3 regions of the Paenibacillus sp. J22R67 genome follow, and region 1 is predicted to be linked to each of the others. Evidence: riboswitches for the same ligand, from Rfam matches in the RefSeq annotation. Region 1 holds a riboswitch; each other region holds the start of a gene.

Evidence for each region. A riboswitch is a leader RNA that binds a small molecule or an ion and turns the genes downstream of it on or off. The one in region 1 is predicted to bind cyclic di-AMP.
Region 2: it holds a riboswitch for cyclic di-AMP, as region 1 does, so the genes downstream of both, AC58VC_RS35725 (resuscitation-promoting factor) here and AC58VC_RS30510 (CAP domain-containing protein) in region 1, are expected to answer to the same signal.
Region 3: it holds a riboswitch for cyclic di-AMP, as region 1 does, so the genes downstream of both, AC58VC_RS08400 (hypothetical protein) here and AC58VC_RS30510 (CAP domain-containing protein) in region 1, are expected to answer to the same signal.

The regions. Positions count from the first base shown of each region.
Region 1 is NZ_JCAUAX010000011.1:50,834-60,793, forward strand. Features, by position in the region: gene AC58VC_RS30490 (extracellular solute-binding protein) at 1-1,166, shown strand, start outside; gene AC58VC_RS30495 (hypothetical protein) at 1,242-1,418, opposite strand; gene AC58VC_RS30500 (ATP-dependent DNA ligase) at 1,616-2,446, shown strand; gene AC58VC_RS30505 (alpha/beta-type small acid-soluble spore protein) at 2,524-2,757, opposite strand; cyclic di-AMP (ydaO/yuaA leader) riboswitch at 2,937-3,072, shown strand; gene AC58VC_RS30510 (CAP domain-containing protein) at 3,078-3,746, shown strand; gene AC58VC_RS30515 (GerAB/ArcD/ProY family transporter) at 3,805-4,881, opposite strand; gene AC58VC_RS30520 (hypothetical protein) at 4,898-5,125, opposite strand; gene AC58VC_RS30525 (Ger(x)C family spore germination protein) at 5,122-6,333, opposite strand; gene AC58VC_RS30530 (GerAB/ArcD/ProY family transporter) at 6,330-7,418, opposite strand; gene AC58VC_RS30535 (spore germination protein) at 7,411-8,931, opposite strand; gene AC58VC_RS30540 (TerD family protein) at 9,169-9,768, shown strand; gene AC58VC_RS30545 (TerD family protein) at 9,797-9,960, shown strand, end outside.
Region 2 is NZ_JCAUAX010000019.1:6,795-16,754, reverse strand. Features, by position in the region: gene rsmA (16S rRNA (adenine(1518)-N(6)/adenine(1519)-N(6))-dimethyltransferase RsmA) at 1-600, opposite strand, end outside; gene rnmV (ribonuclease M5) at 648-1,190, opposite strand; gene AC58VC_RS35725 (resuscitation-promoting factor) at 1,307-2,446, opposite strand; cyclic di-AMP (ydaO/yuaA leader) riboswitch at 2,737-2,930, opposite strand; gene AC58VC_RS35720 (ABC transporter ATP-binding protein) at 3,213-3,956, shown strand; gene AC58VC_RS35715 (ABC transporter permease) at 3,953-5,185, shown strand; gene AC58VC_RS35710 (TatD family hydrolase) at 5,171-5,938, opposite strand; gene AC58VC_RS35705 (HD domain-containing protein) at 5,967-7,244, opposite strand; gene AC58VC_RS35700 (AbrB/MazE/SpoVT family DNA-binding domain-containing protein) at 7,616-7,870, shown strand; gene rsmI (16S rRNA (cytidine(1402)-2'-O)-methyltransferase) at 8,295-9,182, opposite strand; gene AC58VC_RS35690 (tRNA1(Val) (adenine(37)-N6)-methyltransferase) at 9,237-9,960, opposite strand, start outside.
Region 3 is NZ_JCAUAX010000002.1:503,240-513,199, forward strand. Features, by position in the region: gene AC58VC_RS08370 (sensor histidine kinase) at 1-1,081, opposite strand, end outside; gene AC58VC_RS08375 (response regulator transcription factor) at 1,071-1,760, opposite strand; gene AC58VC_RS08380 (hypothetical protein) at 1,916-2,347, opposite strand; gene AC58VC_RS08385 (glycoside hydrolase family 26 protein) at 2,566-4,125, shown strand; gene gudD (glucarate dehydratase) at 4,191-5,558, opposite strand; gene AC58VC_RS08395 (alpha/beta fold hydrolase) at 5,750-6,589, shown strand; gene AC58VC_RS08400 (hypothetical protein) at 6,660-7,046, opposite strand; cyclic di-AMP (ydaO/yuaA leader) riboswitch at 7,133-7,269, opposite strand; gene AC58VC_RS08405 (alpha/beta fold hydrolase) at 7,328-8,158, opposite strand; gene AC58VC_RS08410 (MarR family winged helix-turn-helix transcriptional regulator) at 8,213-8,635, opposite strand; gene AC58VC_RS08415 (hypothetical protein) at 8,720-9,220, opposite strand; gene AC58VC_RS08420 (PrsW family glutamic-type intramembrane protease) at 9,236-9,960, opposite strand, start outside.

The DNA of each region.
Region 1 (9,960 bases):
GCGCTGTGCGTGCTGGCGTGTTTTGGGAAGTGGGTCCTTACCTCAAGGACTATCCGAATCTGTCTAAAATGAACCCAGCAGTGTTTGATAATATTAAAGTGGATGGTAAAATTTACGGCTTATATCGTGCGCGCGACTTGTCGACTTACGGGGTTATTTTCCGCAGCGACTGGTTGAAAAACGTAGGCTTAAGCGAACCGAAAACACTCGATGACTTATATAATGTTTTTAAAGCGTTTACACTGAACGATCCGGATAAGAACGGCAAAGCGGATACCGTGGGACTGACTGAGGAGAAAACGATGGACGGCTTTGGCGTAGTAGCTTCCATTATGGGTGCGCCGAATTCCTGGGAAGTGAAGGATGGCAAATTAAGTCCTGATTTTCTAGCGCCTGAGTATTTTGAAGCGATGAAATTTTATAAAAAACTGTACGACGAGAAGCTCATTAAACAGGACTTCCCTGTCCTGAACAATCAACAGAAGAAAGACGATATCAACCAAGGTAAGGCTGGCGCGGTTATCTCGAATATGATCGACGGAGCTGGTTATCAGGCATCGCTTTCCAAAACGTTCCCTGGATCGGATGTAGACGTCGTCTCTCGGATCAAAGGGCCTAAAGGCGAGAGATTGCCGGGCGGCGTAGGCTATAACAGTGTGTTTATGTTTCCGAAATCAAGTGTGAAAACCGAAGCGGAATTAAAGCAAATTCTAGGCTTCTATGATAAAATGTCCGATCAGAAGATGCTGGATTTGCTGGGCTGGGGCGTTGAAGGCAAGCATTACAAGATAGAAGACGGCAAGCCGGTATTTATTGATCAAAAGCTGCAGGATACCGAAGTAGGCTCCAGTTATCTACAGCTTCAAATAGCCAAGTATACGGCAAAAACGACGGGGAAAGAAACGCCGCTCATGGAGAAGTACGGCAAAATGATCAAAGAAAACGAGGCAATCGCGGTTAACAACCCGACGAACCCACTCGTTTCCGAGACGCAAACGACCAAAGGCAGCGAGCTGAAGCCGATTATTGACGATGCCCGGACGAAATATATCCTGGGTAAAATTGATGAGGCAGGCTGGAAGCAAGCCATTGAGCAGTGGAGAAAAGCTGGCGGCGATAAAGTGATTGAGGAGTTCAGTGCGCAATACGCGAAGAGCGGAAAGTAAGGTAGGAAAATAGTAGAGGCGGCCATGAAGGTAGAGGATTCTACTTTCATGGCCGCCCCTTATGCGTAGGGCCGTTCAATTCCATCCTTTAGCAACAATGGGTTTCTTCTTGGTTTTTTTGAATAATCTATAAAATAAGCCGAGTTCCTTTTTCCGTTTGAGAGTGAGTTTAATACCTTCAATCAGCAGCATTGATCTAAGCTCGTCGCGACGATTCAAAGTATGCAATCTTTTGATAAATAGCTTGTCCATGCGAACATCCCTCCCATTCATCTAGCTCCATTATAAACGGGATCGGCGGATTTGATTGTCGCATTGTAGAGATGGTTTGCACTTGTTTTGTCGAAAATGGAGCGAACAGGCCTCGATTTCCTTCAAGTCCCTATAGGCAGATGAATAACTGTACAGTATTATCTAACGTAGGGTGATTTCATATGTTCATTTCTCCTATGCTTTTGCAAGACGCCAAAGATAATAGGCCTTATAACAGTAAACATCATGTGGTAGAAGTTAAGTTGGACGGTTTCAGGTGTATTCTTTCAAATATGGACAAACTATATGTATACACGAAAGACAATCAATTAGTGACTCATAAATTTCCTGAATTGTTCGAGTGTCCGATTCCCGAGGGAACGATACTTGATGGTGAATTGGTCATTTTGGATGATCAAGGTAAACCGGATTTTGAAGCGATGTCTGCTAGATTTTTAAATCCGACAGATTTATCGCCCGTTGTATTTTGTGCATTTGACATTTTAAAATACAAGGGAATTGATGTCACCGCATTGCCCCTGCTTAAACGTAAGGAGCTGTTAGACCAAGCTTTCGTCGAGAACAACAGGTACAAGAAGGTGAAGGTTTACGAAGGTAAAGCGGTGGATTATTTTGAGGAAATCCGGCAGGATGGGCTTGAGGGCATCATTTTGAAGTCTAAAAAAGAGAATTTCAAGTACGAATGTAACAAACGTTCCAGGCAGTGGCAAAAAGTGATTAACTGGACTTATGCAGATGTATACATTACTGGTTACAGGAAAAATAACTTTGCTTTATTGGCTTCAATTGATTCAGCGAACGGGCTGAAGATTCCTGTTGGCGTGATTGAGACGGGGGTAACACCTTTGCATCAGAAGGCACTGGATGGTGTGAAGCATCGCTTAGTCTACAAAGAAGACAATCATTTCGCTTATATGGAACCGCGGCTGATGGCCAAAATTAAGACGAAAAGCTGGACGAAAAACGGAAGGCTTCGTTCTCCGGTTTTTATGGAATTTGTGATTTGAAAAAACAAAAAAGACTGGATCACCAAGGAGGAAGTGGTGGTGCAGTCTTTTTCTCTGTACATAAGGTTGTTACATGCTTACATGCGTCTAAAATTCCCGTTATTGCTGCCGCTTAGCTGTTGCTCTGCGATTTGAATCAATCTTCTCGTAATGTGCCCGCCGATTGCACCGGTATCGCGAGTAGCCATGTTGCCATAATACCCGTCCTGAGGAATCTGAATACCTAGTTCCTGAGCGACCTCATATTTCATTTGCTCAAGAGCTGATTTTGCTTGTTGCACAAGTAAGTTATTGCTTCTACTGCTAGCCATCTGGATTCACTCCTTTATTTGGTATGTGAGTATTTTGTGGAAGTTTTGGTTTTTTATTCATGTAACTGGAAAATATTTTTGAAGTGGTTTGGATACGCTTTCATAAAGCAATGGAAAATTTTGAGTCATGTTTTCAAGAAAACCCCGTGTTACAATCGGAAAGATCGATTATGGATCAAAAACTTAGAAGGCCGAAGCTTCTTAGGAAGCACGGGGGACCCATTCTTTGGGGTGAAGCCGCTATCTTAGCGGCCGGGTGATTACTCTTTGACCCGAATCCGACAGCTAACCTCGCAGGCCGCAAAAAGGAGAGATTTCTTATGTTGAAACGTTACAAAAAGCTAGTCGTTACCGGCGCTATTGGACTGAGTGTCCTTATAAGCTCTAGCGCGGCCATGGCTGCATCCGCCACGCACACAGTGTCAGGCAACGATACCATGTGGTTGATTTCCCAGAAGTATGGCGTGAGTCTCACTTCGCTCATTAAAGCGAACCCTCAGGTTGCCAACCCCAATGTGATCTGGTCCGGGATGAAGTTGAACATTCCTGGCAGCACGGGTACAAGTGGCGGTTCTCAGACACCAGCCCCTGCTACACCAGCTGTACCTTCGCCAGCGCAATCGGCTTATGCCAGCCAAGTCGTTACGTTAGTTAACCAGGAGCGGGTAAAAGCTGGGCTACAAGCGCTAACTAGCGATAGCGCGCTTACAGCTATGGCGTTGGACAAAGCCAAAGATATGTATAACAACGGCTATTTTGATCATACGTCGCCGACCTATGGGTCACCTTTTGATATGATGAGCACTTATGGCATTCGTTATTCCTACGCAGGTGAGAACATTGCCAAAGGACAGCCTACACCTGATGCCGTCATGGAAGCATGGATGAACAGCACGGGTCACCGTCAAAATATTTTGAGCCCCAACTTCACCAAGATCGGTGTTGCCTATTATAATGGAGAATGGGTGCAGGAATTTATCAGCAACTAATCAGCAACTAAGTCAGAAAAACCCTTGAGATTTCCCAGCCGGGAAATTCCCAAGGGTTTTATTTATATTTCCATTTAGCAACTCCCCACATCAAAAGTGGCAGACAGATCGCATGGATAGGTAAGAAAAAAGGGATCGCGATTTTTTGCGGAAAAAGCACAGAACTATCGATAAAGTCCCGCGGTATCAAAGTAAGAAGCGCGGTAACCGGTGCTACGAACCACATCATTCGTCGCCATTTTTTCAGGCCAAAGCTTTGGGCTGTGCCATATGTGCAGATAAAAAAGTAGAGGGATACTTTAGTGAACACACTAACAATCCAAATAGCGATAACAAAGGAATCGAGATTTTGAAAAAAGTCATAGTAGGAAATATAACGAATCAAATTAAAGTATGGATAAGTTTGGCCCGAAGCGGTGAGGTGTCCAAAAACAGAAACGATTAAGAAAGTCGAAATACTTGTTAACAAACCTGCTGCAGCCACCCCAAGTATAGCCGGTTTCACCCCCGTTTGGGGTTTTGAAAGAAATCCCATGATAACGAGCAGAAGGATGCAGTCCCCAAGAAACGTTGAAGTCGGCAGCGCTCCCTTCAAGATTGTCATCGCGCCGGTATCCACATAGATGGGAAGGATATTGTTAATGTGGATATTTTTTAGACTGAGCAGAAGAGGAATTGCAATCCCAAACAGGGTTAAAGGCCCAAGAATTTCGCAGCATCTGGCAATGACCTCTATACCTGAGAAGGTTACATAGATCGCAACAAGGAGCATGCCAAGAATCGGGACAAGGATCGGAGTTCTAGGCAGAATCGTCGCGACGATGAACTCTGAATATTGCCTTAGGATGATCGCAAGCACGCTATACCAGAAGATCAAATATACCACAATGACCACATAGCCGATGTATCGACCCAATAACCGCTTGGAAAATTCCATCATGGTTTGCCCTGGATGAGCCAGGTTCAACCGAGAACTAACAAATGCGACCCCTACACCTATCCCGGTTGCGCAAATGGTTGAAAGCCAGGCGTCTTGCTTCGCAGTTTGGATAGACGGATTAATCGTCAGTAGAATGGTCATACCCAGCTGCATGGTCAATATCATCCAGAATAATTGTTTCCCGCCGATCTGCATGTCCGTAAGTGCTCCTTTAACGATCTAAGAGTTTACCGAGAGGGTAGAAAATGTAATTCACGAGCTGCGTCGGACCCGGCATGCCCGGATTCATGACTAATGAGATCGCAAGAATCCAGCATAAAGCCAAGATAGAGAGATAAGCCGCTTTCTCCTTGTTTGGCGTGTTTTTCATGCGAAACCACTGAAATAGAGTGATGAGCAAACACGCGGCCATGCACATGGGAATGTCTTTGGATGTCATTTTGTATATTCCTCTTCCTTTTCTTTCTCCTCTTCGGGTCGAGAAGACTTGATGCTGGATAGTCCTGGACGCAGCATTCTGGCGTCAGATTGTACGGTGACCTCGACGTTCGGGAAGATTTCGTTCCAACGCTTTTGGTTTTGCCGCCACTGCTTAGGGTATGCTCGGTGGAATTCCCCAGCGAAATCAAAAATGTCTGCTTTGAAACCTTGCTGCACCTTTCGAAGTGCCCCCGCGACACGCTCTTCGATGTCATCATTCATAGCGGCTTCCACACGCTTAACAGCTTGATGATCGGAGGCTAGATCCAATGAAGTCGTATTTTGCAGCGCATCGTCTTCCGTATGAATCCAGACGTTCATGCGCCATTTGCCGTTTTCGATGAGAGGCTGCAGTTTCGTCTCGCTCTTCAATAGTCGAAGGGAGACATGGCCGGATGCACCCTCCGGTGTTACGGTTACAACGGCTGTTTTAATCTCGTCTCTGAGCCAAAGCAGGCCGCGGGTTGTTGGATCATCAATGGTGCCGACCATTCTGTCGTCTCTGAATACAGCTGTATAATTGGTGAAGCTTCCTGTTGTGTCATGATTTCTTGGAGTGTTTGCGGCTAAGAGTTCAATAAAAGGCAAGGCAGCTGCGCCAGACTGATTCGCTAGCATTTGTGCCAAATCAGCCAACGTTACACTCAGGATGATTCTGCTCTTGCCAATCTCCCTCATGATCTCTGAGGAGTTCCGCTCCAGCTTTGTATTCATTTCAAGGATTTCGCGCGCTTTTCCTTTGCAAACATACATAAAGGCACGCTCTCTTGGCTGAGGCGCTCTCATTAAGTAATCTACATCGTCTCGAACGCCTCTTCGTGCAGTAGACTCACCAAAAATAATAATTTCGGTATGTCCCCAGAAAATTTTGCGTGGCATCTTCTCTTGAATCTTAGAAATCGCATCAGCAATATCCACGCCAACCGCGGATTTAACGAGGGAAGTTTGAATGCTGCCCCCTTTGTTACTGCTTTCTAAGCCGCCGCCTCCTCCGGGACCTCGGGGAATAAAAATTTGTATGGTTAATTCAATCGATTTATCGTCATATTGATCAATTGCAGCTCCGGTGACGAGCGCCAAATCGTTCACTTCCGTCCGATCCCAGCAGCCTGTCAGCAAAAGCGTGAAGAGACTTGCTGTTAACAACAGATTTAGCATCGCCTTCATCCATGCTGCCCCTTTCTGAAAGAAGCCGCAATAAGAAGCATGCATGGAACACCAAGCTGCGTGATTAGTGCCAAAAAAGGGATGTTAGTTCCCAAAGCATGCATGAGCTCCTGGAAATTAGGAGAAACCCAATAGCTGAGCAGCAGCATCAGAAAGCCAACTGGAATAATGAGAGGCCGGTAATCAGAGAGACCTAGGTACTGCGCCATACCGAGCACAGTGGCGTAGTAAACCAGAGAGACTTTAATAAATATCCCAATAATCCAGATGGTCATCAGCAGCGATTCCACATGTTCCAGAAAGTCAGCGATGGAAATATACCGTACTGCAATGAGGAAAGCGTAGTTGAATTGGACCGTAAGCGATCCGAACATTAATAAGATTGTCAGATTAATCGTTAGCAAGGTGATCATCACGATGCCGACACTGAGGAAGCTCCACCGCAAAACATGCTGCTTTTTGTTCAAAAATGGAAAAAGAAACGACAACATGAAAAACTGGGAAAACCATGAGGAAGGTACAAGCGACCCCACTAGTAATGGCAGCGGGCCATCTCCCAGAATAGGAAACATCTCCTTAGGATGAAGAGTAGGTATCATCAATATAAGCATAATGAAAATGATGAGCACAGCGGAAGGGATAAGGATTTGAGAGACTCTGGCAAGCACCTCGATCCCCTCATATAAGACATAGGCACATACAGCCACCATGAAAAAAATGACGAGTGCCATCGGTGTTTCATGCAAGAAATTACCGATGACAAACTCCCCGTATTCGCGCAGAACGAGCCCATTCGTAAAGATAAAGGACACGAGGAAAAAGCCGGAGAGCACTTTCCCTGCATACACGCCTAGAATTGATTCCGTATATTGGATAAAGGTCAGATTCGGATATTTGATATACAAACGATACATGACAATCACCGACAATAGTCCTACCACTGCCGAAAGCATGGGGGTCATCCACATATCAATGCCAGCGGTTTTCATGGTTATGGACGGAACGGATAAAGTGGCGGTAGCGAGGACAGTCGGATGCATAATGATAGCTAGTTGAAGTGGGGAGATCCGTCCCTTCTCAATCATGAATGTCATCCCCTTTTGGTGGTTCTGGTTTTTGTCCAGAGGGCTGCCGAATTGCATTCATCCTTCCGGTAAATTTAGGGCGAGTCCGCATCGACCAGATTGGTGCACGAATGATCACATCTTTTAATTCTTTTGCTCTAATCGGCGCTAGCGGCTGGAGGTAGGGTACGCCAAGCGAGCGCAAGGAGCAAAGGTGGATTACGATGACAATAAATCCAAGCATGAGACCGAGCAGTCCCAAAATTCCCGATAAGATCATGATGGGAAATCTGAGCATTCGCAGAGCAATGCCTGTGGCATATTGCGGCATCATGAAGGAGGCGATTCCAGTGATAGCTACGACCATGACCATCGGCGCCGACACTAAACCCGCAGAAGTTGCGGCTTGTCCGATGACGAGTGCTCCCACGATACTAACAGCAGCACCTACCTGCTTGGGGAGCCGAACGCCAGCTTCGCGGAGCGCCTCGAAAGAGACTTCCATGAGAAGGGCTTCAACGAGTGCGGGAAACGGAATATCTTCTCTGGACTTCGCGATGCTGAGCAAGAGGGATGTGGGAACCATCTCTTGATGAAATGTCAGAATAGCCACATACAAAGACGGGAGCAGCAGTGTTATGAAAAAAAATAAGTAACGCAGCCACCGGATTAAGGTACCAATAATAAATCTTTGATAATAGTCCTCTGGTGATTGTAAAAGAGAGAACAGTGTGGCAGGCGCTATCAAAGAAAATGGCGTCCCGTCTACCAAGATCGCTGTACGTCCTTCCAATAGCGCAGCACAAACAACATCCGGACGTTCCGTTACTTGAATTTGTGGAAATGGAGACAGCGGGTTATCTTCGATCAAGCCTTCGATATATCCGCTTTCCAGAATACCGTCGATTTCAATTTCGGAGATCCGCTGTTCAACTTCCTGAATGAGCCCCTCATTGGCGATGCCCTCCATGTAAACAACGACGACTTCCGTGCGTGTGTGTTTTCCTATTTTGTACGAAACCATTTTCAGTGAAGGACTTTTAATTTTCCTCCGCAGCATAGCTGTGTTAACAGACATTGTTTCTGTAAATCCCTCGCGTGGACCGCGAATAACGGATTCTGCCGTGGGTTCTTCGATGCCTCTCTTTTCCCAATAGGCGAGACCGAGCGAGTAGGCCAAGGGCATTCCATCGATGAAAAGTCCGACATTACCTACAGATAGGTGAGCAATTATGTCTGTGAATGTCAAAGTCTCCTTGACGTCAGAGATGGAAATGATGGATGACAATTCTTTTTCCGTGTAATTCCATTCTTCAATGGTCTCGCTAAGTAAAGGGCTAAGGACGTTTCGATCCAATAATTCAAGATTAACCATTCCTTCGAAATAAACGACGAGGGCCCTTGTTGTCCCCCCAATAAGGAAATCATGGAAATTAACATCTTTGCATTTTGAATATATAACCCGAAGAGTTCGAAGGTTATCATCGAGTGAGGAGGAAACAGCTTCCAATGAATTCGACAAACTTGCATCCATGAGAACGCTCCTTAGATGTGATAATTATCTGTTTGTCCAATTAAGCTGGTTGCTAAACCAATTGATCGAGGAACGATTTAACAAAAAAATTAGCGAATTTTGGATAAAATACCGCTGTGAAGTAAAAATATGTAAGGAGCCCGAAAAATTAATCGAAACTTGTGAAACGTGATGGGCACTCATCCGTATCAAAGTAATGAGCGTACTACAAAACAAGTTGTGAAGGAGGTGGCCTGATTGACTATCAGTTTGGTCAAAGGTCAAAAGATCGATTTAACAAAAGGAAATGCTGGTCTTACTAAAGTAGTTGTAGGTCTCGGTTGGGATCCTGCAATGGTTGAGAAAAAAGGCTTTTTCGGATCGAAAAAAACAGCGGTTGAGATCGATTGCGACGCTTCAGTTATTTTATTGGATGAGAAAGGTAAACTGACAAAAGAGAAAAATGTCGTGTACTTCGCGAATTTGCAAAGTCCCGATGGCTCAGTTGTTCACTCCGGAGATAACCGTACAGGCGAAGGCGATGGCGATGATGAGCAGATTTCGGTTAACTTGAGTCAAGTGCCTGCAGACGTTAGTAAAATCATTTTCGTCGTAAATATCTACGATTGTGTGAATAGAAAGCAGGATTTCGGTCTGATCCAATCGGCTTATATACGAATTCTGAATGATTCCAATAAACAAGAATTGGTTAAATTTAGTTTAACGGATAGTTATGCCGGTAAAACTTCTTTAATCGTAGGTGAAATTTATCGCCATACCGGTGAATGGAAATTCAATGCGATTGGTGAAGGCAGTACGGATACAACAGTTGGTCAATTAGTTAAGCGTTACACTTAATCCACTATAAAAAGCGAGGTCATTATCCATGGCAATTTCATTATCTAAAGGTCAAAAAGTAGATTTGACAAAAACAAACCCAGGTTTAACGAAAGTGGTTGTCGGCTTAGGATGGGACACGAACAAATACGATGGCGGTAAAGACTTCGATCTAGACGCTTCCATTTTCTGTCTGAACGGAGCTGGCAAAGT
Region 2 (9,960 bases), on a different contig from region 1:
CACGATCGTGACGAGCTCCGGCTCGCAGTGGAACTGCACGGCAATGCTGAGGCTGCCGTAATCTTTGGTGCCCGGGCGAGCCGCCATGCGGTCGGCCACCTCTTTTTGAATCATCACGACGATGTTCTCCAAGGGAAGCTTCTCTTCGAGAAGCTTCATAATAATCGGCGTCGTGATGTAGTACGGCAGATTGGCGACGACACTGACGCCATCCAGCCCGTCAAAATGCTGCCGGAACAATTCCGGCAGGTCAGTCTTCAAAATATCGCCATGCACGACACTCGCATGGGGATAAGGCTGCAGCGTCTCGCCTAGGATAGGCAGGAGACGCTGATCGATCTCCACGGCCAAGACGCGCCCTGCGAGCTTGGCCAGCTGCTGGGTGAGCGCCCCGATGCCAGGGCCGACTTCCAGCGCGCCCTTGTTAGGCCCAAGCTCAGCGGCCGAAACGATCTTGCTCAAGATGTTCTGGTCAATCAGGAAGTTCTGACCCAAACTCTTTTTGAGCACGAGACTGTGCTTTTTAATAATTTGCTTCGTCTTACTGGGTGTTGCGACATCTTCCGCTGTTACAATCACTTCATTGCCGGGTATAGTCATTTTGTAGCCCTCATTTATCTATAGGTTCTGAATTCCACTATATTACTCTAGATCTTCGGCGTCAGATGCTCCAAAGCTGCCTCAAATTCCTCACGGGAGATCTGGAACATCGCACATCGCTTATAAAATTGTTTGCCATTGCAGTAGCCGATACCCAGCGCATTGCCAACAACGAGTCGGCGGGAAGCCGCCTCTGGATGAACGATTAGTCCTGCGGCCATGAGATCTTCCATGGTAAGCTGTGACACAGCCCCGTCGTACTCTGTCCGAAGGTTCTGTAGTGCTTCCCGGACAATCTCTGGCGCTGCGTTCTCCACGCCAATGTCGCCTTTATACTCAGCCTGCTGCTGCGTGATAAAGGCATGTTTGCAGCCAGGCACCTTGGCTGCCACAATCTTCCGTATCCGCTCACCTGCGTGATCCGGATCCGTAAAAATAATGACGCCTCTGCGCTGCTGTGCGAGGGCTATTCGCTTCAATACGGCTTGCCCGATGGCAGAGCCGCCTGTCTCTATCGTGTCCGCCTCGACGGCTCGGCGAATAGCTGCCGTATCGTCCTTGCCTTCAACGACAATGACTTCTTTAATCATAATCGGTTCCCTTCCCAGTACGCAGAAAAAGAAGAGGGGTTCCCTCTTCTTTCGCCCAGGCTGCTTGCCTGGCAACGTATATTGACATTGTTCCCGCTGAAACAGACGTTTACACGTTAATTTTCAGACGGCTTTTTCGGTCCTACGACATAGACCGTGTAGCCTTGCTTCGTTCCGAATTTATTGGCATAGCCATGATCTTCAAAGTAGACATCGATCATTTGGCCTTTCACACCGCTACCGATGTCCTCAGCACGACGGAAGCCAACGCCCTCAATGTAAACCCACCAACCCAGTGGGATAACTTTCGGATCAACCGCAATCGTTCTGCCCTCAGTAACCGTAGTTCCTGTATACGTCTTACCGTACCCAGGAGTACCCTCGGATTTCCCTGTCGAATCGGCTCCCGCTGAATAAGCCGTGAGCTTCACATTCTTAAGGATTTGTTTATACCCAAATGTCACACCATTCTTAGAAACTTCATCCACACTAGGGGATGATGCTGATAGAACAACAACGGGATTTTTCGTGCCAATCGACACTACTTTTTTAACACTTTGTTCTTGTACTTCTTGACCTACAACAGCTTCTGCAACTAACACGCCATCTTCGTAAGTCTTTTCTTTCTTTTTCAGAAGTACGCCCTCTTTACCTTCTTGAACGACCTGCTCTTTACCTTTAAGCAGCGATGCATCACTTTTCTTCTCCGTGTCGAATGCGATCGGCTCTGTTACTTCTTCCGTCTCTTTTTTGACACGGACGATTTTGATTTCATCGCCAGTGCTCAAAGAGGATGTCGGTTCGGGAGTCAGCTTATCGTGCTCCCCAAGTGCAATATGTAAACGTTGCAATGCACTTTCAACCGTTCTTGCAGTTGTGTAAACAGTGGTGGTCTTTCCATCAGCAGTCAATTGAATTGGAGAAGCGTGTTCGATGACGAATTTGTCCCCGCCCTTGATTGTAGCAGTAGGGTCTGCAGATATTTCATCGTGTTCACCAATCGTTATGGCTTGTTCATCCAGTAGGCGTTGCAGGACCCATTGCTTCGTATGCACAACGGTTTCTTGTCCATTCACAACCACGGATACGCTCTTGGTAGCCGTACCGTACAACAACACCAAAAACATGAAAGTCATTGCGATTGAGATTATAGCCAGGCTTAAAATCAAACGCAAGTTTTCATGCTTCCATCGCAATGCGAAGGACATGCTGGATGATCGTTTTACATGGGTCTCGCTAAAAGAGATACTGCCCACTTCTTCGGTCCTCCTTCAAAGCCTCGCCGCCAGGTTACAGCATGAATAAATTTGACGCGACTAAGGTTTTTAATTTAACTTAACGTGTCGTCCATCGGCAGCTGCTAAGAAACGGCTGCGTTCTGGTCGTCCCACCCAGCTTTGCTATTCATCATCCTATGAATTCCGGGCTGTGATTAATCGTCCGAAACAGTTAAAGGTCCTTATGGGGACAAAAAGCCAGCAAGAAGAGGACTCTTCTCGCTGGCTTAGTTTGCATAGTAAAAATACACAAATAGCACGAACGACAATCGTTACCTCTCTTACGCTTACGAGGTTAGCTGACGGATTCGGACGTGAGAGTCGCCCTACTCAGACGTAAACTTCCGTTAAACGTCCAAGATTCACCCCTGTTACTCACTCTGTTTACTTCGTCAGCGATACCGCTTTATAAGTTAACAGTGGTTCCCCCGTTCCCATAATTGGAACTCAGCGAATGGAAAAATGGCAAATTGGTTATTAAGTTATTATGAAAAGTATATTACGCTGTTAATCTCTGCCTGTAAAGGGATTGACACCTACTAAAAAGGGCTAAATCATTTAAAAATAGCTTATTTTCAAAACAAAACCACTTTTTATCTACATTTATCTCACTATAACGTACGAATACTAAGTTTCTTCGTGTTTTCACTCTTAAACTAGGCTTCTAAACTAAATTTGTTTATAATTATCAGGTATGAAACTGATGTATAAATTCCAATAATTAGATATTTAGGGAGGCACTGAGATGGGTCCCATATTACAAGTTGACTCTTTATTCGGGGGATATTTACCAAATAAGCCCGTTCTTCACGACCTCACATTTACAATTCGTCAGGGTGAAATGATGGGATTGATCGGACTGAATGGCGCAGGAAAAAGTACGACCATCAAGAACATCCTTGGACTGCTTCAACCACAAAGGGGTTGGGTAAAAATTAACGGTTTGACGTTAGCCGAAGATCCGCTGCCTTACCGTGCCACTTATGCTTATGTACCGGAAAGTCCAGAGCTATATGAAGAGTTAACCATTCGTGAACACCTGGAGTTAACCGCCATGGCCTACGGCTTAACGAAGGATGACTATCTCTCCCGTTCACAAGCGCTGCTCGAACAGTTTCACATGCAGGACAAGCTCAATTCCTTCGCAAGCCATTTATCCAAAGGGATGAAGCAAAAGGTCATGATCATGAATGCGTTCTTAATCGAACCTTCCCTCTACATCATTGATGAACCTTTTCTCGGACTCGATCCGTTAGCCATCCGCTCATTGCTGGAGTTAATGGTCAAAATGAAGCAACGTGGCGCGTCATTCCTCATATCTTCGCATATTTTGTCTACGATTGAAAAATATTGCGATAACTATGTCGTCCTGCACAAAGGACACATGGTCGCCCAAGGCGATTTAGTCGAATTACGTCAGCAAACAGGGCTCCAGCAAGCGTCACTGGACGACATCTTCTATAAGCTTGTAAAAGGAGAACTGGTATGAAAGCGATGGACATGGATACCCGTGCCCTATGGCAGAAGAGGTTTGAACATTATATGAAGGAATCCATGGGCTACCTGCAGTATGCAGCGCGCAGTAATTTTTTTGGCTTCCTGTTATTTCTTGTCATCCTTTCTTCCTATTATTATGCAAAAATACTACAGCGCCTTCCGACAGATTATCCCTATCTGTGGATCGTCCTTTTGCTGCTTGTACCTTTGTTATCCTCAAGCCCGATTCGCACACTAGCCAGAAGCGCAGACCGTATGTTTTTACTGCGTATTGAACATCAGATGGGCCCCTACTTCCGCGGCGGATTCAAGTACAGCTTGGCGCTGCAAGCCTTTTGGACATTTCTGGCATGGGTCGTATTATGGCCCTTATATCATCACTGCCTCGGTCATGACGAACAGCATTTCTTATGGATGCTTGCCTTGCTTCTATTAATGAAGGTAGCCAATTTATTGGCTAGTTGGCAAGAAAGCCGATTTACACATGAGCGTGCAAGAAGGGCTTCCGTTAGCTTCCGCTGGATAGCAACAGCCGTCCTGATTTCTCTGCAATTCCTTACAAGCATTCTCTGGGCAAGCGGAGCTGCTCTTGTACTTACATTAGCTTGGTTAACAGCCACGCATTATGTATCCAAGTACTACATCGGGTGGGACTATCTCATTGCGAAGGAAAGGCAGCAGCAGGCACGGCTTTATGCCTTTTTTAACTGGTTCGTGGATGTTCCGCAATTGGGAGCGCGAATAACCCGCCGAAGCTGGATCAGCGGGGTCACTAGATTTATTCCTTTTAAACAAGATGCAACCTATCTGTACATATATATGAAAACATTTCTACGTACGGAGCTATTCGCGATTGTCTTACGTATTTCCTTGCTGGGCACATTAGCCATCGCCGTTTCAAGCAGCAGCACAGCACGACTTCTCATCTTCTTTATCGCTTTAGTCATTTCGATGGTTCAACTCACGCCGCTCGAGCGTTCACACCGCTATACCTTTTGGCTTGAAATGTACCCGCTCAACCGTCAGTTGAAAGCCGGCTCCTTAGCCTTCATCATTTGGTCAGCCTTGCTGCTAGAATTATGTATGCTTTCGGTTCCACTATTAATCAGGTCTTCACCTATTTACCTTGTTGTACCGCTCATTGGCTTCCTCTTCATCTCACTGGTCTGTGGAGTCTTGCTCCGACGAAAGTTTGCCAAGAACGCTTTACTTGAGACCTAACAAAGCGATCGCGTTGTTTGTCGTTATTTCTGCAAGCTCTTCTAGACTTAAGCCCTTAATTTCCGCGGCCGTTTCGGCTACCAACCGAACATAAGCTGATTCGTTACGCTTGCCGCGGAATGGATGCGGAGTCAAGTAAGGAGCATCCGTCTCAATTAGTAAGCGGTCCAATGGAACCTGCGCTAGCACTTCCTTGGGCTGCCTTGCATTTTTGAAGGTTACAGGCCCTCCAAAGGAAATATGGAAATTCATATCCAAACACTGCTTGGCCGTCTCCCAACTCCCCGAGAAACAATGCATAATCCCCCCGACTTCAGCAGCCTTCTCCTCTTTTAAAATGGTCAAAATATCCTGATGCGCATCTCGGTTATGAATCACAATTGGCATTTGAAGCTTGCGCGCCAACCTAATTTGCTCCCGAAAGACCCGCTGCTGTACATCCTTAGGCGACTTATCCCAGTAATAGTCCAGTCCGATTTCCCCGATAGCCACTACTTTTTCATGTTGACACAACGATTCGATCCACTCCAAATCTCCTGGCATCATATCAATCGCGTCCACTGGATGCCAACCTACTGTTGAATAGATGAAATCATATTTTTCGGCAAGTGCTATTGAACTAGGAATCGTCTCCCGATTAAAACCAACATTGACCATTCTTGTAACGCCGGCATCCCGGGCGCGTTGTATAACCTCGTCTTGGTCTTCCTGAAATTGTTCCGCATTTAAATGTGTATGTGAGTCTGTTAGCATGTTCTTCTCCTTATTCCCTCTTATGTATTTATTCCTGCTCGCCGAGCATCTCCCATAATTCCGGATACGCAGAAGCATTCAGACGCTCCAGTAGCTCCTCGGGGTAATAGACATGATGCTTACCCATTTGAAAACCGCTAATAGACTGAACAATCTCCGATCGATGGGTGATTTCGGTTAACGTTTCCTTATGATCTAGAAGCAGAATCGGCAAATTATCCTCCGTCTCGCCAGGTCTGTACACATCATAGGATTGATTCGACGGAAAATCAATTTCCATATAGTAGATCGGATCGAGGCCAACCTCCGCCATTACCTTCTCCATAAGCTGAATCATGCGCTGATTTGACTCATCAAAGGTACTGTATTTATACAGTTTGCGGTCCAAAAATCGCTTACACATATCAGCAAGGATTGGGTCCTTCTCACTCATCCAAAACGTTAACATCGCCTGCATCACAGACTCGTCCAGAAGCAAATAATCTTCAAGCGAAATCTTATTCTGAATCAGGTGCAGGATGGGATCCGTCATAAAGCCAAACGTGTAGTTATCTTCATATAAATGTTTGGCACGAGCAAAGATTTTGTGCAGCAGAATCTCCGCACTCCGTGTCACCGGATGGAAATAGACCTGCCAGTACATCTGATAACGTGACATTAGGTAATCTTCTACAGCATGCATACCACTTTCTTTAACCACAATATGCCCACGATAGGGCCGAATAACACGGAGTATTCGCTCCAGATCGAACGTCCCGTAATTAACACCAGTGAAATATGCATCTCTCAACAGGTAATCCATCCGATCGGCGTCCAATTGGGACGAAACGAGGCTTACAACAATTTCTTCATTGTAGGATTTGCAAATGACACCCGCCACTTTTTTGGGAAAATCAGGCGATACCCGGCTCAAAACTTTATTGACCTCCGTATCCCCAAGCACGATCTTGCAAGACCAATCCTCATGCCGCGTTCCGAAAGCCTTCTCAATCGAATGGGAGAAAGGCCCATGCCCCAAATCGTGCAGCAGCGCCGCACAAAGACAAATTAAACGCTCTTCCTTCGGCCAATCTTCATATTGATTGCGTTCGAACTGGGAAATAATTTTACGCGTGATCTCGTACACACCAAGTGAATGCGAGAACCGGCTGTGCTCGGCACCATGAAAAGTTAAATAAGAGGTTCCTAATTGTCGAATGCGACGCAGCCTCTGGAACTCCCGCGTGTTGATCAAATCCCAGATCGTGTTATCCTGCACGTAAATATATTTATGGACTGGATCTTTAAAAACCTTCTCTTCCTTCATTCAATCACAACCTCTCTTTATTAAAATTCTACATCTTTTCGACATTTCACACCATCATGTCGACATTCATGTCTTATTTTGTCGAATAATCTAATACCATTTTTTTATTGTTTAAGCCCCCTTAAATGAATTTCCTAATTCCACCTTTTCTCGCATCAAATAGTAATATATTATTTACAAATCCTTATTCCGCTTGGTTTTTCCCACCTTTTCAGATGTGATAAAATTTCAAAAAATGTTTGTCATCTCGCCCAAACCAGCGAAAATATGGTTGACTATTTTGGGAATGGTTGGTATCATTAGTTTAAGAGTTATGTCGAAACATGACGATATTGATAAAATTTTTATAAAATCGAAAGGGGTTTATATATATGATGAAATCTACGGGCATTGTAAGAAAAGTTGACGAATTGGGGCGTGTCGTTATTCCAATTGAACTTCGTCGTACACTAGGTATTGGCGAGAAAGATGCTCTTGAAATTTACGTAGATGGCGAGCGTATCATGCTTAAGAAATATGAGCCTGCTTGTATTTTCTGTGGCAACGCTGAAGGCGTCTCTTACTTCAAGGGAAAAATTGTTTGTCATATTTGTTTAGCAGAAATGCCAACACCTGTGACAAAATAAGAAAAATAGTATATAATAGAAGTAGCACTTATCCTATTGGTAATTCTAACCTTTTTCATATCTCCTCTAATCTCTAATTTGTTGGCTTCGGCCACGGATTAGAGATCTTTTTTTGTCTAGACTTTCCTGCAGCGCTGATCCATGGCCTCGACCCCGCCTTATGTGGGAACTACAGGACGTTATTTTCCTCAAAATAACCTATTAGCAGTTGCAAGGGAACTATGATCCGCTATTTCACAGATCATAGCCGAAAACCATTCAACTCAAGCAAAATAAGGCTTTAAAGTTCCCCGGCAGCAGCTAAACCTCCGCTCTTTGCCAAAATAGCGGCTTGTAGTTCCCTAAACGGGGCTGCCATGCCATACAGCAATCAAGCAAGTGGCATACATAGGTACTGGAAACAGATCCAACCAAGCCCGCGCGCTTAACGCTCAAGCAATGCGTTGTAAACGTCCCGCTTGGATAGTCCGCGATCGATCGCAACCTGCTTCATCGCTTCTTTCCGATCGCTGCCCTGTCCCTCATAGTGCTCGACATGTTCGCCTAGCGACATCGCCTCCCACCAACCGTCGGCGGCTTCCTTCACCGCCTCGGCTGATGCGCCTTCGGCGATTACGCAGTACTCCCCCTGCGGCGGATACTGCGTGAGGTGCTCGAGGCACTCTGCAATCGTGCCCCGCAGAAACTCCTCGTACCGCTTCGTCAGCTCGCGGGCGAGACAAACCCGGCGCTCCGGCCCCCACACTTCCGCCATACGGGTAAGTGTTTTCTCGACGCGGTGCGGCGATTCATAGAACAGCAGCGTGTCCTGCACGTGCTGCAGCCCTTCAAGCACCTTCGTCTGATCCTTTTTCTCCCGGGGGAGAAACCCGACGAAGGCAAACCGCTCTGTCGGCAGGCCTGATGCAATCAGCGCCGACAGGGCCGCATTCGCGCCGGGGACAGGAACCACCGGCACGCCCTGCTCCACAGCCATCCTCACCAGGTCATAACCTGGATCGGAGATGGCCGGCAGTCCTGCATCGCTGACAAGCGCGATGCTCTGCCCTTCAAGCAGCAAGCGGACGAGTTCGGGTCCGCTTGCCTGCTTGTTGTGTTCGTGATAGCTGACGATTCGCGTAGCGATCTCGAAGTGCGTCAGCAGCTTGCGGGATTGCCGCGTATCTTCAGCGGCAATCAGGTTCACTTCCTTTAGGATGCGAATCGCCCGAAAGGTCATGTCTTCGAGGTTGCCGATCGGTGTGGCAACCAGGTAGAGCGTGCCCGAGGTGTTCCCGTCCTCGCGATAACTTTTTTGCACATTTAAGCCCACTGTTTGTCCCTCTTCACTTTAGTCATATGCTTCCATATACGCTAATATTTATTTTTACGAAAACTCTAAGGAAGCTCTGCCCCCATAATAAATTTCCTTCAATTCTTTACAATATTCCTGGTTCTCGTTATAAACGATTAGCGGAGGCAGGGTACGAATTTCTGGTTTACCATCCTTCATTCCCTCAATCAGCACCATCATCGCCTCTTCCCCAGCACGTGCGTGCACATAGCGAATTCTTTTCGGCTCCAAGCGGTATTTCCTCATTAAACTGATGATATCAACCAAGCGCGTTGCCCGGTGAACCATGGCCACTTTGCCACCTGCTTTAACCAGCTTCGCACACGCTGCAATCACATCTTCCAAGTTACAGTGAATTTCATGACGCGCTGCTGCAAAATGTTCATTCACGTTCTGCTCCCCATTGGGGACAGGGAGATAGGGCGGATTCACCGTTACAGCATCGAATTGACCGTGGCCTAAAGTCTCATGAATGGTCTTTAGATCGCCTTGTATCATATGTAGTCTTTCGCCCAAATCATTCAGCAAAGCGTTGCGAACCGCCATATCGGCAAGTCGCTCTTGGATTTCGACGCCCCAGATATCTGCCTTAGTTCGGGTAGAGAGGAGCAGCGGCACAACACCGTTGCCTGTACACAAATCAATAACTCGGCCCTTCGGTGGCAAACTGCAAAATCGGCCAAGCAGGACAGCATCCATCGAAAAGCTGAACACTTCCTCGCTTTGAATAATTTTTAAATCATACGTTAATAAATCA
Region 3 (9,960 bases), on a different contig from region 1:
GCAGCTGAATCTCAAACACCGTACGTTGTTCATTACTAGAAACAGTGATCGTTCCCTCATGTGCATCTACGATGCTTTTTACAATAGCTAGACCAAGCCCAGAACCGCCAGTGTGCTCCGAGCGAGACTTTTCTGCCCGATAGAAGCGTTCGAATATATAAGGTAAATCAGCACCAGAAATTGGCATTCCATCATTCATGATGTGTAAAATAACATGCTTCGCACTCTGTTTAACACTGACATCAATGAACTTCCCATACTTGCTATACCGAATCGCATTCGATATCAGGTTTTCCAAAGCGCGCATCAGCTTATCTCCGTCAGCAAGGATCATAGCGATTCCCTCCTGATACGACAATCGCATTTCCATCTTCGCTTCGCGCAGCTGGAACGAATAATCTGCCGCTAACTGTCCGATGAGATCGGTAATATTGATTTTTGAGCGATTTAATCTGTTCGGTCCATAACTCATTTGCGTATAGTCAAACAAACCATTCACCATTCGTTCTAGTCTGCGTGACTTTGCATATGCGATGTCGGTGTAATACCTTAGCTCAACCTCATCCTTGTAACGATCCTCACCGATTAATCGCAAATATCCAAGTATAGAGGTAAGCGGCGTACGTAAATCGTGGGACACATTCGTAATCAGTTCACTTTTTGTTTGTTCCGCTTTTAGCTCATCTAGCTGAGAACGTTGCAGCTTATCAACAATCCGGTTAATCCCCATAGCCAATTGACTTAACTCATCATCTGATTTTATCGCAATCCGGTGATCGAAATGACCTGCTTCAATTTCCTTAACACTCTCTATGATTCGCATAAAGGAATGAATAGGTTTAAAGCTCAAGACTAGCGTAATACCAATGAAAAATAGATATCCTAAAAGGATATAGCAGCTTTGAATACCGATTTTTTCATCAATAATATTGAAATATAGCCAAAGGGCTCTAACACCGTAGTTCAATAAGATTCTTAAAGTCATATAGATGCAAAAAAGAAAGAGTAGCGTACTCGCCGCGCTGATTGTAAGCATAATGATGAGTTTAGTAACGATTTGTTTGTACAGGTTATTTTTCAATTTTGTATCCGACTCCCCATACGGTTTGTATCAACTTATACCCTAGCTCTTTTTCCAATTTGTCACGAAGATTGCTAATGTGCACCATAACGGTATTATTGGAGAAATAATAGTTCTCCTGCCAAATGAGCTGAAAGATTTCCTCCGCGCTGAAAACTCTCCCTGGATGAACGGCCAAGAGATGAAGGATCTCAAACTCCCGATTCGTCAAGGGAACGTCCTTGCCATCCGCGGTCACTTTATGATTCGCCTTGTTAATCTCAATGGCATGTATTTTCAACACATGTTCAGGATCCGTATGAGGTACAGCGTTATATTGAAACGAACGACGAAGAAGCGATTTCACTCTTGCAGCTAGTTCTAATGGGTTAAAAGGTTTTATCATATAATCGTCGGCACCGCTCATTAACCCCAGCACCTTGTCCATATCCTGTGTCTTCGCGCTTAACATGAGAATGGGGATCGTTTTGTTCTCCCTCACTTTTCGGCACACCTCCATTCCGTCTATGCCCGGCATCATGACATCGAGGATAATCAAACTAACCGCATTCTCCTCCAGTGCTATTAACGCGTGTTCACCGTTATACGCCTGCAAGATTTGAAACCCTTCATTCTGCATGTAAATCGAAACCAAATTGGCAATTTCCTTGTCGTCATCTACAACCAAAATCGTTTTCATCCTTCTAATTCTCCGATCTTACCTATTTGTTAACGTTAGGGTAACACCAAAAGTTAAATTTTCTTTTAACTAATTCATAAGTTTTTCTTAAGGTTTATATAAAAAAGAACGCAGTTGATTTCCCTGCGTCCTTGTTATTGTCAACCTACGAATCGTTAGCCGACCCCTGGATCTCCTGGATTCCACTGTTTAAATGGCGGCACCGTATAGGTTTTTCCATCCATGCCAACATAGGAAATTGTATTTGTTTTCCCGTCCCATTTCGCGAATTCCGTTTTTAATCGGGCACTAATTTCATCATATTGTTGTTGAGACACTTGGCCTAAGCTGATCGATTTGCTGTAAATTCCGAGCGTTTGCTCTAATCTAGTACTTTTGAATTCTCCTAGTGTCAGTGGTTTTTTCTTATAGTTCCCATCGTTCTCTACCTCATAAATATATCCAATGACATTCGAATCATTCGTTTGCGCTTGAACAGATGGAACTACAGGTGCTGCCGAATGATCAGTATTTGTTGCGGCATAGGCAGTGGCTGCGGTTGTTAGGATTAGTGTTGCAAGAGATGCTGATAGAATTAGTTTTTTCATTTTTAAATCTCCTTTTTCGTGGTTGTTGTGTCGTCGACGACATCTTTTATATTAAGGGTAAATTTTAAAGAGTATTGTAAGTAAACCTTAAGATTTATTAAGAAGCTATCTCCCTATTGGTAGCGACACTTCCATTGACCGCCTCCCAAGTTTGGGCATACAATTAACTTATTGAATCCGCGGAGGCTTACAACTTCCCTATGAGAGGAACCTCTATCATGTTTAAAAAGGTTGTCTGGACAATAGGTGCCATCGGCTTGGCAAGTTGCATCGCGGTCACTTTTTTTGTCATCGATACGCAAATAAATGACCTCGAGCATAGCCGATCAGAACCTGCTGCTATATGGACTCATCCCACCGTTACTTCCCCAACTCCCAAGCCCAAACAGCCGGATATAGTTACCTATTGGAAGAACCAAGAGAAGAAATCCGCACAATCCGGATATTCTGATGCCGCTGCTGCCTACCAAGATCGGATCGCGGCTTACTCAGCCGGGCTTCCTTCGATATCGCCACTAACTCATAATTGGCCTAGCATTCAATCTCCTTCAGCGAAAATGGAGCTCTATCACCGCGTCCCTTCGATAGCGGAATCTTCCAGTCTTGCAAAACACGAGCCAGCATCAGGGACTTATATTGGTATGCTAGGGGCAGATCGCAGAGTCGGCTATGATGTTACGAAGATTGAAGATGTATACGGACGAAAGCACGCCCTTTATTTGGCTTATGTCGGATGGCGGAAGGTACAGACCGATACGAACACGTATTTCCCGGCACGGACAGCCGAAAGAGTAAAGGAGCTGGGCGGCGCACTCCAGATCGGTTGGGAACCGCGCTATGGCTTGGACGACGTGCAGGATGACGAATACGTCCGCCGGTTTGCGCGGGAAGCCAAGGCTTCCGGCATTCCAATATTCTTGCGTTATGCTTCAGAGATGAATGGCGCATGGGTGCCTTGGCATGGTAATCCTCAGCAATACGTGGAGAAATTCCGCCTTGTTCACGATATTATGGCCGAAGAAGCACCTAATGTCGCGATGGTTTGGTCGCCTAATTTCTCGCCAGCGGATACGATCGATGACTATTATCCAGGCGACGCCTACGTAGACTGGGTTGGTTTCTCCTTGTACAATACTCCCTATTCAGCAGATAAAGAACAGCTCAAAGGGAGCGTAATCGATACCTTCGCACCTCTCTATGAGCGTTATAGTCATAAACCTATTATGATTTCAGAGGGGGCAATTGCTCATACCTATTTGCCGACTAACCAAACATATTGGAGCTGGGCCGAAGGCCAAATGGGGTACATGTACGGTTTGCTGCCGCGATTGTTTCCGCAGGTTAAAGCGATCACCTACTTTAACTTCAGCCGCGCGCAAGCGATTCGAACGAATGGGACTTATGTCTACGATATCGGGGAGAATCCCTTCATGGACGGGTTATATCAAAGGCTAATCACATCCGATTGGTTCCTAAGCAAGGTCGAGTCAGGTGTTGACCCTATTCAATATCGGTATGCGCCAGTTCTAGGCCAATCTCTTCCCATTGGAAAACAAACGGTTATTGTTAACCCTAAGCTTGAGAATGAGCGAGGTGAACCTCCATTTGCTATCGCCATTTATCAAGGCAATCAGCTTCTTGGCGTCAGTTATGAAGCTCCATGGGAAATTGAAGTTCAAGTGCCTGCTGAGTCGGCGACTGAACCATGGTATGCACTAGCTTTCAATGACAAAATGGAGCCCACTGCTATTAGCAAAGGTGTTACATCTACAAATTAATGGCATCTTGCATGAAAAAACCCTGACGGATCAAAGTCCGTCAGGGTTTATGTTATGTAGATCACCTACCTCAAAAGACAAGGTCGTTTATGATCATATTTCCAATTTGGGACATAAAATTGCATAGCCAACGCATCATCACGCGCTCCCAAACCTTCCTTATTGTAAAGCTGATGCGCTTTTTCAATAGCGTCCATGTCAATTTCTACGCCCAGACCCGGCTTGGTCGGAACATCCACCATGCCCCCAACAATCTGAAACGGCTCCTTAGTCAACTGCTGACCGTCCTGCCATATCCAATGCGTATCAATCGCCGTTATTTTCCCCGGTGCTGCGGCTGCCACATGGGTAAACATCGCAAGTGAAATATCAAAATGATTGTTCGAGTGAGATCCCCACGTCAGTCCCCATTCATGACACATCTGAGCTACTCTAACAGAGCCTTGCATCGTCCAGAAATGTGGATCGGCTAGCGGAATATCGACAGATTGCAGCTGAATCGTATGCCCCATCTGGCGCCAATCGGTAGCGATCATGTTGGTTGCCGTAGGAAGGCCTGTCTCACGCCGGAACTCAGCCATAATTTCACGGCCGGAATAACCGTTTTCTGCTCCGCATGGGTCTTCGGCATAAGCCAATACATGATGCTTATCGCGGCATAGGTGAATCGACTCAGCTAAAGACCATGCCCCGTTAGGGTCAAGTGTAATTCTGGCTTGAGGGAAACGTTCCGCTAGTGCTGTGACCGCTTCGATCTCCTCCTCACCGCGCAGTACGCCTCCTTTCAGCTTAAAATCATTAAATCCATATCGCTCATGAGCCGCTTCGGCTAGTTTCACAACGGCCTCTGGTGTAAGCGCTTCCTCATGACGCAGTCTAAACCACTCGTTCTCAGCATCCTCTGCCCCCAGGTACGGGAGATTTGTTCGATTCCGATCACCTATATAAAACAAGTAGCCTAACATCTCTACTTTATCGCGCTGTTGACCTTCTCCTAGAAGTGCAGCAACAGGAACACCAAGGAATTGTCCCAAGAGATCAAGCAATGCGGCTTCCAAAGCCGTAACGGCATGTATCGTGATGCGAAGATCGAAAGTCTGCAAACCGCGTCCACCCATATCTCGATCAGCGAATTGCTTGCGAATTTTGGTAAGAATGTTATTGTATTGACCGATCGATTGACCGATAAGCAGTGCGTTCGCATCTTCAAGCGTTTTACGAATATTCTCACCGCCTGGTACTTCACCTACGCCCGTATGCCCTGCACTATCCTTAAGAATGACGATATTACGTGTAAAGAATGGAGCATGAGCCCCACTAAGATTGAAGAGCATACTATCGTGCCCTGCAACTGGAATAACCTTAAGTTCGGTAATAATTGGTGTACGGGAAGTCTGGTTTCTCGATTGCTCATTTAGTAGTTCTTGTTTCATGTCTGGTCTCTCCCTCTCATTTGGATGAATACCGGTTTAATGAATGTGAAAACTAACTAGCTACCTTATGCTAAATTGTACCACGTCCTCTAGCTCCTAAGTACTTAAATACGTCAAATTCACATATTTTTGTTAGGGAATAGTATGAGCTCGCCGGAGAGGAAGTTGAAATCATGGTACATTATAAAAAAATGAAGATTGATGGTTGGGATCTATTTTTTCGCCAAGCCGGAAGTCCTTACAATCCAACAATCATCCTACTTCATGGTTTTCCAAGCTCATCCCATATGTTCAGGGATTTAATTCCTCTACTATCAGACCGATTTCACGTCATTGCTCCTGACTATCTTGGATTTGGTAATAGCAGCATGCCTACCGTAGAAGACTATTCGTACACCTTCGAGAATCTATCTATGATGATTGAAAAGCTTATTGATAATCTGTGTATTTCTCATTATATTTTGTACACCCATGATTATGGGGGTCCTATCGGATTCAGACTGGCTATTCGTAATCCACAGCGCATTCTTGGGTTCGTTATTCAGAATGCCGTGGTAAGTGTAAACGGGTTAGGAAAACCCTTTGATCTTTTCAAAGCACTCTGGGCCGATCGAAGTCCTGCAACAGAGGCAGCCTTTGCCAAGCTAGTAACCTTTGATTTTACCAAAATGCAATATGTTACTGGCGTGTGCCAGCCTTATCTGATTAGCCCCGATGGTTATTTAATGGACCAATTATTCTTGGATCGCCCAGGCAATGACCAAATCCAGCTGGAACTGGGCTACGATTATCGCAAAAACGTAGAACAATATCCCGCTTGGCAGCAATACTTGCAAACGTATCAACCTCCTACCCTGATAACCTGGGGCAAAAATGATTTTATATTTACGATAGAAGGGGCTCTAACCTTTGGAAAATTATTGAAATGTGTGGAAACTCATTTTTTATGTGGAGGGCATTTTGTTCTCGAAGAACAAAGCCAGCATGTTTCCGAGCTTATCAAGCGCTTTTTTGGCCGTATCTATACTTGAAGTTCCGTTACTTAAATTAACAAAAAAGGAGCTGCCCGCAGGCAAGCTCCTTCTCTATTGTTGAAGATAGTTAAATAGTACTGCTGCTAATGTACTCTCTGAGGCAAGGATACGGACCACTGAGGATATGCGCCATAGTTACGATAAAATTGTGATGATCCTCCAGGATTTGCGGGGAAGTACCGACACGACTGGCTAGTGATTGTTCAACCGCTAATTCCTTTTCGGAACTTAGTTGATTGAGCAGCTCATTGTTTTGAGCGACCGTTTTGCTTATTTCCATTAATGTCTGTGTTTCGACGCCTGATGGTTGGTAAGCCAAATTCGGAAATTGAATGTCGAATTCCTCTAACCGCTGTTTTAAATGAAGAATCTCGTGTTGACGTTGTAAAGAATCGTTGGATCTCTTCACTTGAATAAGATTCTTCAACCCATTGGTTACTCTCGTAAGCAGCATGTCTAGTTCCTCCTATTTTCTCTAGAAGAGAAAAAGGAAGCGAGGGAATAGAACCTCATGTAACAGGGTTCCAATTAATGTTTCTAACCTTTTCTTTCTACGCTGACGAAGTTAGCTGACGGATTCGGGTTGAAAGTTAACCCTAACACAATATATGTGTACTCACCCCAGGAAACTTGGTTCCCCCGCTTCTTTAATCTAAAGAATTAAGCGTATTTTATCAATTTACTCCAATGTTTAAAGAGAAGCAATAGTAATATTTTCTTATATCTGCTATGTCATTAGTCATGCATGCCTTTCAACCAAACTAGTATTCGATCTACTACCTCCTTATATCTTTGCCCGACTAGCAGGCCGGTGTGCGTTGTATTCCAAAGCCCCGTATATTCAGCATGGAGATGCTCAGCCGTCACCTTCCCGCGCATGTCATCCTCCTCACCATTTACTGCCTTAATAACCAAACTTGGCATATCTATCAACCTGCTGTCTATCGAAATTCCACCGTTTGATCCCAATGAATAATAAAAAGCGTTAAATGCTTTTAACGACTCCATAGCCAAATATTTTCTCTGAAAATCAATGTCATCTACCGATTCATCTATACTTGAATAATCTTCTCGGGTTGGGGCAGGCATGATGCTTCCCAGTGTCATTTGTCCTATTTCTTTGTAAGGTACAGATTCATAAACTTCCTTGCTTATACTTGTATCAATCACCACCAAGCCTACGAGTTCAACCGTCTCAGCCAGCTTCTGGCTCAATATTCCACCCATACTAAAGCCAATGAGAATCGGAGGAACACCACATTCAGCCAGTACCTCCAACATATCCTCCAAATAATCTTCGAAGGATACATTTGTCAAATCGAGCACTCTGCTCTTGTAATGTCCTCTTAAATTCATAACATAACATTGCCATCCTTTATTTATAAAGTGAGGAATGTATTTACTCCACATCCAACTGCCCGTGTAAGCACCGTGTACGAATAAAAGTGGAGGTCTTTCTGGATTTGCCTCTGGAAGGTCATCTCCCTCGAATACTTCTAAGAATAGATCATTTTCTCCGATGTATTTCACCCTATGATCTGGCAAATCTTTCGTATAATCTCTCATGAAAAGCTCCTCCTCGTTATTTAGTTTGACGTCAAACTATTAGAACAAAAAAAATTAAAAATTGTGATAAATTTTCATTAGAATTCGCAGCAATTCTTCTTTTTCTTGATCCGAGATATTAAAGTAAAATACGTCTAACATTTCTTGGGATATGGTTTCAAATACAGGCTTCAGTTCCTCCCCTCTTGGCGTTAAGGCAACATATACGACCCTTGAATCTTCGCTGTCCCTTTCCTTAGTCACATAGCCGATACGCACCAATTTGTCAACGAGTGCAGTCACAGTAGACTTATCTTTATCAATTCTCTTGGCGATATCCGCCATAGTCAATCTAGGCGCATGAAACAGTGCAAAGATAATATCTCCATGTGAAATAGCCATATCCTCGACCCCGTATTTCGCCATCTCGGATATAATAAACCGATTCGTCTTTTCTCTAATTTTGGATATAAGTGATACAGCATCTCTTGGTTTCATATCTCGATTATAGTTTGACGTCAAACTAATGTCAAATATAAATTTAAGGCAGCCGTTCCAATTGGCCGGCTGCCTTAAGTCTAATCACAAAAGCTTACTCTCGTAGGATTCTTGGAACCACTCATAATTGTCAAGAATACGTTCCTTATCCGCATCACTTAAATCTAAATATCTGTCTACAATGGATTTCAGCATTTCTGAAGAGAATGATTGTCCCTGAGGTTGTAAACTGTCAGCGGATAAACTGTCCATAATTGCCCCTAGTAGTGCCGCAGGAGCACTTCCTACCTGATTGTTAACTATCTCTACTGCTTTTGCAGGATTATCTTCATATAACAAATTAAATGCAACGGCTTGAAGATACGCATCCCCTAAATTTTCTTCCAGGATCTTCGAGCAGAAAGGTGATGCTTTTTCCTTATCCTTTATGGACAGTTCAGTTAACGCTGTAGTGACTTCCTCAACATTGTCTAAACTGTTTAGAATCGCAATTAACTGATCGGTATCCATATTGGAGATGTATGTTTCATAATTAACGATCCTGTCCAATGCTGCTGCTTTCTCATCTTGCTTCTTATTATCCATTCTATACCTCCATACTTAAATGGTCGTTGGGATTAACTTTATTGTTGAAAGATACGGCTGTCCATTAACCATCTTCCACGTTGTTAGTACTTTGAGTTTACCATTAGGACCTTCTAGTATGCTTGGGAAATCCAACGTATTTTCAGGTCTTATTTGTTTTCCTACTTCTAATAAATGATTGGCAATGGATTGGTTATTCTCTATTGTATCACTTAATCCTATCGATTCGAGTTTTTGCCGCATATCATCTGAGCGATCAAAATTATGTTTCATCTTTTCAAGTCTTTTTAACTGTTCGGCATTATGAGGGTCTGCATCAAATACTTTTCTTTGGGTTTGTTTTAATCTCTTTAAATCTCGGATCTGTTCCCTCACGTCTTGAATGTTAACATTGACCTTGCCTCTCAAATATTTCTCAATTTTATCTACGGGTATTATCGTATCTCCATCTGTATAGACCTTAATGGCTTTCCCACTCTGCGGTGCAATAACCTCTTCAATTTTAAGCTTACCTGGCACGTCAATATCCAGCTTTCGGGAACCCAGCTTGTCGAGAATTTTGCGGGCGTAGCGCCGCCCTCTCTTCCCCAACCAGCCGATAGCTCTGCCGAATGGAATTCGGCTTAATATAATACCTGTAGCAACGGCGAGCGCATTTTCGGGTGTCAGCAGCTTCTTTGGATCACGTATATACCCTGCAATCTCATGCCCACTGCCGGCAATTCCAGTCGTAGTCAACG